Linked DNA regions of Dinghuibacter silviterrae. The protein of the gene in region 2 interacts with the protein of the main gene of each other region in a pairwise test. Links are inferred from orthologs where the notes say so. Each region holds a gene or a part of one and is shown on either strand. Other genes may lie near its edges.

Region 1 (3,108 bases), on a different replicon or contig from region 2:
CGCATGCAGCTATACGGAATCCCTTATGGAGGACGGACAGCTCCTCAACGGGTCCATCACCACGGGGTACCGCACCCTCAACCTTCACCGCCCGGGCAACAAGGGGACGATCTATATCCACCGGGAAGTCGCCCGCCTGTTCCACCCCAAACCCTCGTCCCGGCATCGTTTTGTCATCCACATCAACCACAATAAGCTGGACAACAGCGCCCGCAACCTCCGTTGGGCCACCCTGGAGGAAATGAGCGCCCACCAGCAGCTCAGCCCGGACAAGATTGCCTACAAACAGCGTCAGCGCGAAAAGGCGGCCCACTCCAAGGGGTTGAAGCTAACGGTATCCCAGGTCAAACGCATCAAAGCGACACTGTCCGATCCAAAGCGGAAGTATACCTATCGCCAACTGGCCGATAAATACGGCGTTAGCGAAATGACGTTGTACCGTATTCGCAGCGGGGAGAACTGGAGCGGGGTGCAATAGGGCGCACCCGCGGCGGGTCCGCGGAAACTCCTATTTTTGCCCCTATGCTACAACCTTCGACGCTTCAGTTCCTGAAGCAACTGGCTAAGAACAACAACAAACCCTGGTTCGACGCCCATCGCGACGCCTATGACGCCGCCAAAGGCGACTTCTCTGATTTTATTCAAAAAGTACTCGACGCCCATGCCAAAAAGGACGAAGACCTCCGCACGCTGAAGGCGAAAGACTGTCTTTTCCGCATCAACCGGGACGTCCGGTTCTCCAAAAACAAGGCTCCGTACAAAACAAACATGGGTGCCTCCCTCGACCGGGGCGGCAAGAAATCCATTTACGCCGGTTATTACATCCACATCCAGCCCGGGGGTGAAAGCTTTATGGGCGGCGGTCTCTGGATGCCCGAAGCCAAAGAGGTAAAAAAGATCCGCCAGGAGATCGACTACTGCTGGGACGAGTTTCAAAAAATAGTCAAGGCAAAAGCCTTCGTCACGCAATACGGGGAAATCCTCAAGGGCGAATACAGCCTGTCCACCATGCCCAAGGGGTATGAAAAAGACAACCCCGCGGCGGAATACCTGAAGCTGAAAAGCTATTTAGCCATTCGTTCGATTTCCGACGCGGAGTTGACGGACAAGGCGCTCTTGAAAAATGTCCTGAAGGCCTTTGAGGCGTTGCAGCCGTTGTTGAACTTTTTAAATCGCGCGATCGAGCACGAGGACGCCTAGAGCCATCCTTTCCCTGCGAGGTACTCGGCGATCTGGACCGCGTTCGTGGCCGCCCCCTTGCGGAGGTTGTCGGAGACGATCCAGAGGTTGAGCGTATTGGGCTGGGAGTCGTCCCGGCGCAACCGTCCGACAAACACTTCGTCGCGTTCGTGGGCGTTCAGCGGCATGGGATATTGGGCCTTGGACGGCTCGTCCACCACCACTACACCGGGAGCGGTTTCGAGCAGGCTGCGCACATCAGGGAGTGCATAGTCCTTTGCAAATTCCACGTTCACGCTTTCGCTATGCCCGCCGACCACCGGGATGCGCACCGTCGTCGAGGTGATGCGGATCGAGTCGTCCCGCATGATTTTGCGCGTTTCGTTGACCATCTTCATTTCTTCTTTCGTATACCCGTTGTCCAGGAAGACGTCGATCTGGGGAATGACGTTCAGGTCGATGGGGTATGCATACGCCTTTTCTCCTTCCTCGCCCGCGCGCTCGTTAAAAAGTTGCGTCACCGCTTTGACACCGGTCCCGGTCACGCTTTGATAGGTGGACACTACGATCCGCTTGATCTGGTAGGCCTTGTGCAACGGCGCCAGGGCGACCACCATCTGGATCGTGGAGCAGTTGGGGTTGGCGATGATCTTGTCTTCCGGCGTCAGGGCGTCCGCGTTGATTTCGGGGACAACCAGCTTTTTGGTAGGGTCCATACGCCAGGCGGAAGAATTGTCGATGACGGTGATCCCGGCCGCCGCGAATTTGGGTGCCCACTCCAGGGACGTGCTTCCTCCTGCGGAAAAGATGGCCACATTGGGCTTTGCCGCGATGGCGTCGTCAGCGGAAACGATCTTGTAGGCCTTCCCCTTGAACTTGACTTCTTTCCCCACGCTCTTGGCGGAGGCCACGGGAATCAGCTCATCAACGGGGAAGTTGCGTTCTTCCAATACCTGTAACATTTTGGTGCCTACTAGTCCGGTAGCACCCACAACGGCGACTTTCATTTTGTTTTTTTGATGTCTAAAAAAAAAGCCCTCCTTTTCGGGGAGGGCCTGTACTTATTTTTGGTGACTCATACCAAAGTGCTACACACCTTCCCCTGGAGAGGGACGCTTCTTGCTGCACTTAATATGTTTCATTATTTGTTTCATTCGCGGGGTAAAAATAGGGCAACTTGCGGATTACACCAAATCAATGTCGAACTGTACCAATTCCACGAACTGCTGCACGCGCGTTTCAATGTCTTGCAGCGTCACCTCTTTCAGCCGCTCGGGGCCGAACTTCTCGACGCAAAAGCTGGCCATGGCGGAACCCATGATGATGGCCGTTTTCATGTTTTCAAACGAGACATCGCGGGTCCTGGCGAGGTGACCCAAAAACCCCCCGGCAAAAGTATCTCCCGCCCCGGTGGGGTCGAAGACGTCTTCCAGCGGCAGGGCGGGCGCGAAGAACACGTGGTTGTCGTGAAACAAAAGGGCGCCATGTTCGCCTTTTTTGACGATCAGGTAGGAAGGCCCCATCTGGAGGATCTTTTTGGCCGCCTTGACGATCGAATATTCGCCGGTCAGCTGGCGGGCTTCGCTGTCGTTGACCATCAAGACATCCACCATGGACAGTGTTTCCTTCAGGTCAGGCAGCGCCGTTTCTATCCAAAAATTCATGGTATCCAACACGATCAGCTTGGGCCGCTTCTTCAACTGGCGGATGACGCTGGATTGCAGGCTGGGCAACGTATTCCCGAGCATCAGGAATTCCGACCCCTGGTAGCTGTCGGGGATGACGGGGTTGAAGTTCCCCATGACGTTCAGGTCGGTGACCAGCGTGTCCCGGGTATTCATGTCCAGGTGGTAGCGGCCGCTCCAGAAAAACGACTTTTGGTCTTTCACGACCTCAATTCCGTCTACCGCCACCCCCCGGCGTTTGAGC
Region 2 (3,140 bases):
GAAAAAGACACACCCCTTTGCTGAGACACACGCGAACCTTTGCACCGGTGCACTCCACCTATGAATGATTTTAATAGAAAAAGGAAGCCCCCCGTGGAGGACGGGGGGCGTGCTGAAAACTAAACCTTCTTCACGATTGTAGACATGAGATGGTACATGCAATCCAAGCGTGGTGCCAAGTGGCAATGCGTTGATAATTAGGGGGTCATGCTTGATAGCTATGAGTGGATGTGTTCGCTTTCGGCAAAATGATGTCCGGTTTTGATACAGGGGTCACTTTCCGAAATCGAAGAGGGTCGCGGTAAAGATCCCGCGCTCGCGTTTCTTGAAGAGCACACCCCAGTTGCCGTTATAACGGAGAAGGGTGGGGACGAGGAGGTCGCCATACTTGCTGAGTTGGGCTTCCATGTGGACGTTAAAATCATAGACGCCCGCGTCGTAGCTCATGTCATAGACGCGCCCGAGGACGTCCATGGTCTTGGGGTCGAACCAGGTTGTCATTTCATCGATGACGACGCTTCCCTTGGCGTCGTCCTTGGCTTTGATCTTGAAAACATAACAGTCCTGGCCGTTGTACCGTTGCATGTCGATGCTGTAGTCATAGCGCTTGGCCGCATCCGGGGAGAAAATGTCCATTTTGTTCCCTAGGAAAGGGACGCCGGGGATGGGTTTGCCCGGATTGAAAAAAAGAAGCTTGAGCTGCTCCTTGTGTTTCTCCATTCCGCTGAGATTTTCGACGTTGTGCACGGCACCCGTCACAATATTGGTTTCGCCGCAGACGGAGCCGTTTGTGAAGAACAGGGCGGCATACAGTTGCCCGGTGATATAGTTCCAGTTGCCCTCGTTGTCCCGGATGTCCCCGGTTGTTTTTTCATCGAGGACCTGCATGGTCCGGCAATTGCCGATCCGGCTCTGGTGGGTGCGGCTGTTGAGGCTGGCCACCATATTGCCGCGTTTATCCACCATGCGGATGTCGTTGATCGCAGAATAGCTGAGGACGCGCAGGTTCTTGAAGGCCTTGTAAAATGTAGTGTCTTCCTGGACCCGGCGGATAAAATCGCGGACGTCGATGTCGCTGCGGACAACGACCTCGCTGAGCTGGATATACCGGCCCTGCACATTGACGCTCGTGTCCTGGGCCTTTAGAGCGGCGAGGGGTACCAGGGCGATCAGGCAAAGACAGATCCGGTTTGTCATAGGCGATAATACATCAAGGATAATGCCTTATTTGGGGAAGGTCATTTTATAGTCCACGGAAACTTTTCCTTTGGAAATATCGTCCAGCTTGGCCTTGAGCAGCTTCCGGCGGAGGGGTTTGAGGTAGTCGATAAAAAGCTTGCCGTCTATATGGTCGTATTCATGCTGGATGACCCTTGCGGTGAGACCTGAAAAGGTTTCGGTATGGGGTTCGAAGTTTTCGTCGACGTAGGATAGCGTGATCTCTTCCGGTCTCAGGACGTCTTCCCGGATCTTTGGGATGCTGAGACAGCCTTCATTATAGGCCCATTCATCCCCGTCCAGCGACTGGACGTGGGCGTTTATAAAAACACGCTTGATGCCCGGATCGTCGTCATACTCCTCTTTTTCCTCGTCATCCATACGCTCGAAAACCTGGGCCGTATCCACCAGAAAAATCCGGATCGGTTTGTTGACCTGGGGCGCGGCGATGCCGACACCCTGGGAATAATACATGGTTTCCCACATGCTTTCCAGGAGTTCTTTCAGGTCCGGGTAATCCGGCGTTATATCTTTTGCTTCGGCCCGGAGGATCTGGGCGCCGTATGCGACGATGGGAAGAATCATAAGCGGCAAAGGTACGTTTTTATCCGTTTTGGGCCCGCAGATAGTCCTGGAGAAGGATCGTCGCCGCGATCTCGTCAACCAGTGCCTTATTACGCCGTTCTTTCTTTTTCAGCCCGCTGTCCAGCATGGATTGGGTGGCCATTTTCGACGTATAGCGCTCGTCCGCGGTTTCCAGGGGAATATGCGGAAACTCCTTCCGGAGCCGGGCGATCGCCTGCCGGACCAGGGGGGTGGCGTTGGTATCGGTATCGTCCCAGTTGGTGGGCATCCCGATCAGTATGAGATCGACGGTTTCCCGGGTCATATAGTTCTTGAGCCAGGTAAAAAGCTGCGGGGTCTCCACCGTGGTGAGCCCCGTGGCGATGATGCGCAACGGATCGGTCACCGCCAGGCCCGTGCGTTTTTTCCCGTAGTCGATGGCCAGTATCCTCCCCATCAAAAAATGTGTATTTTAGGTTTCAAATATCAAACACCATGAGCCTTTCCGCCAGCGAAACCAGAACATGGACCATGCTTTGCCACCTCAGCGCCCTGCTGATGCTTTTTTATACCTGGGGAGCCGTACTCGGCCCCCTCATCATCTGGCTCATTAAGCGGGGCGAATCCCCCGAGGTCGATGAGCAGGGTAAAGAATCGTTAAACTTCCAGATCACCATCTATATCATCTCCCTCGCCTTGAGCATCGTCCTCGGTCTGGCGTTCTTCGGGTCATGGGGCTTGTCGGGTCTTTTCGGCAGCCCGTTCGACCTGTTTTCGGCCCCGCACGTCCTGACCGGCGTGTTCGGCCTGGCCGGCATCCTGGGTCTTGTCCGCCTGGTCGACATCATCCTGGTGATCGTCGCCAGCATCCGGACGAATAACGGGGTGCCCTACCGGTATCCGTTCAACTTCCGGTTGATCCGCTAAGGGTGACTTGCGGCGCGTCGCTCCTATAGCGGTCCCTTGAAGAGGAACATATCCGCCACGACAAACACGGAGAACACCACGCTGGCGATCCCATTGGTCGTCATAAACGCCAGGTTCACCCGGCTCAGGTCTCCCGGTTTGACGAGGCGGTGCTGCATGATCAACATGCCCACGAATACCGCGACCCCGATCCAGTAGCAAACCCCGAAGTGACCATAAACGCCCGCCGCAATGACGCTGGCCGCGCTAAGGACGTGCAGGAGTTCGGAGATGCGCAAGGCCCTCCGTATGCCAACGGCTGCGGGCATGGAATGCAGGTGCTGCTCCTTGTCGAAGGACTCGTCCTGGAGCGCATAGATGACGTCGAAACCGCTCACCCAAAACACCACGGCAAAAGAGAACAGCACGGGCAAAAGCGCAAACGTCCCCGT

The links.
Region 1: the proteins of def (region 2) and EDB95_RS04780 interact in binary tests that used the Escherichia coli proteins (3 or more experiments, as listed by UniProt). The link is inferred for Dinghuibacter silviterrae from one-to-one orthologs.

Annotation. Positions count from the first base shown.
Region 1 is NZ_SODV01000001.1:1,079,858-1,082,965, reverse strand. Bases 192-2,973 are described here. They hold EDB95_RS04780 (aspartate-semialdehyde dehydrogenase), read right to left. Parts: upstream 2,187-2,973; coding sequence 1,197-2,186; downstream 192-1,196. Other genes in these bases: EDB95_RS04775 (PfkB family carbohydrate kinase), read right to left, coding at 2,364-2,973; EDB95_RS04785 (DUF2461 domain-containing protein), read left to right, coding at 523-1,200; EDB95_RS04790 (HNH endonuclease), read left to right, coding at 192-478. Outside these bases: more of EDB95_RS04790, read left to right, coding at 1-191; more of EDB95_RS04775, read right to left, coding at 2,974-3,108.
Region 2 is NZ_SODV01000002.1:997,032-1,000,171, forward strand. Bases 15-2,828 are described here. They hold def (peptide deformylase), read right to left. Parts: upstream 1,804-2,828; coding sequence 1,225-1,803; downstream 15-1,224. Other genes in these bases: EDB95_RS21420 (hypothetical protein), read right to left, coding at 274-1,197; ruvX (Holliday junction resolvase RuvX), read right to left, coding at 1,823-2,239; EDB95_RS21435 (DUF4870 domain-containing protein), read left to right, coding at 2,278-2,709; EDB95_RS21440 (UbiA-like polyprenyltransferase), read right to left, coding at 2,733-2,828. Also shown: more of EDB95_RS21440, read right to left, coding at 2,829-3,140. UniProt on the Escherichia coli protein: Removes the formyl group from the N-terminal Met of newly synthesized proteins. Requires at least a dipeptide for an efficient rate of reaction. N-terminal L-methionine is a prerequisite for activity but the enzyme has broad specificity at other positions.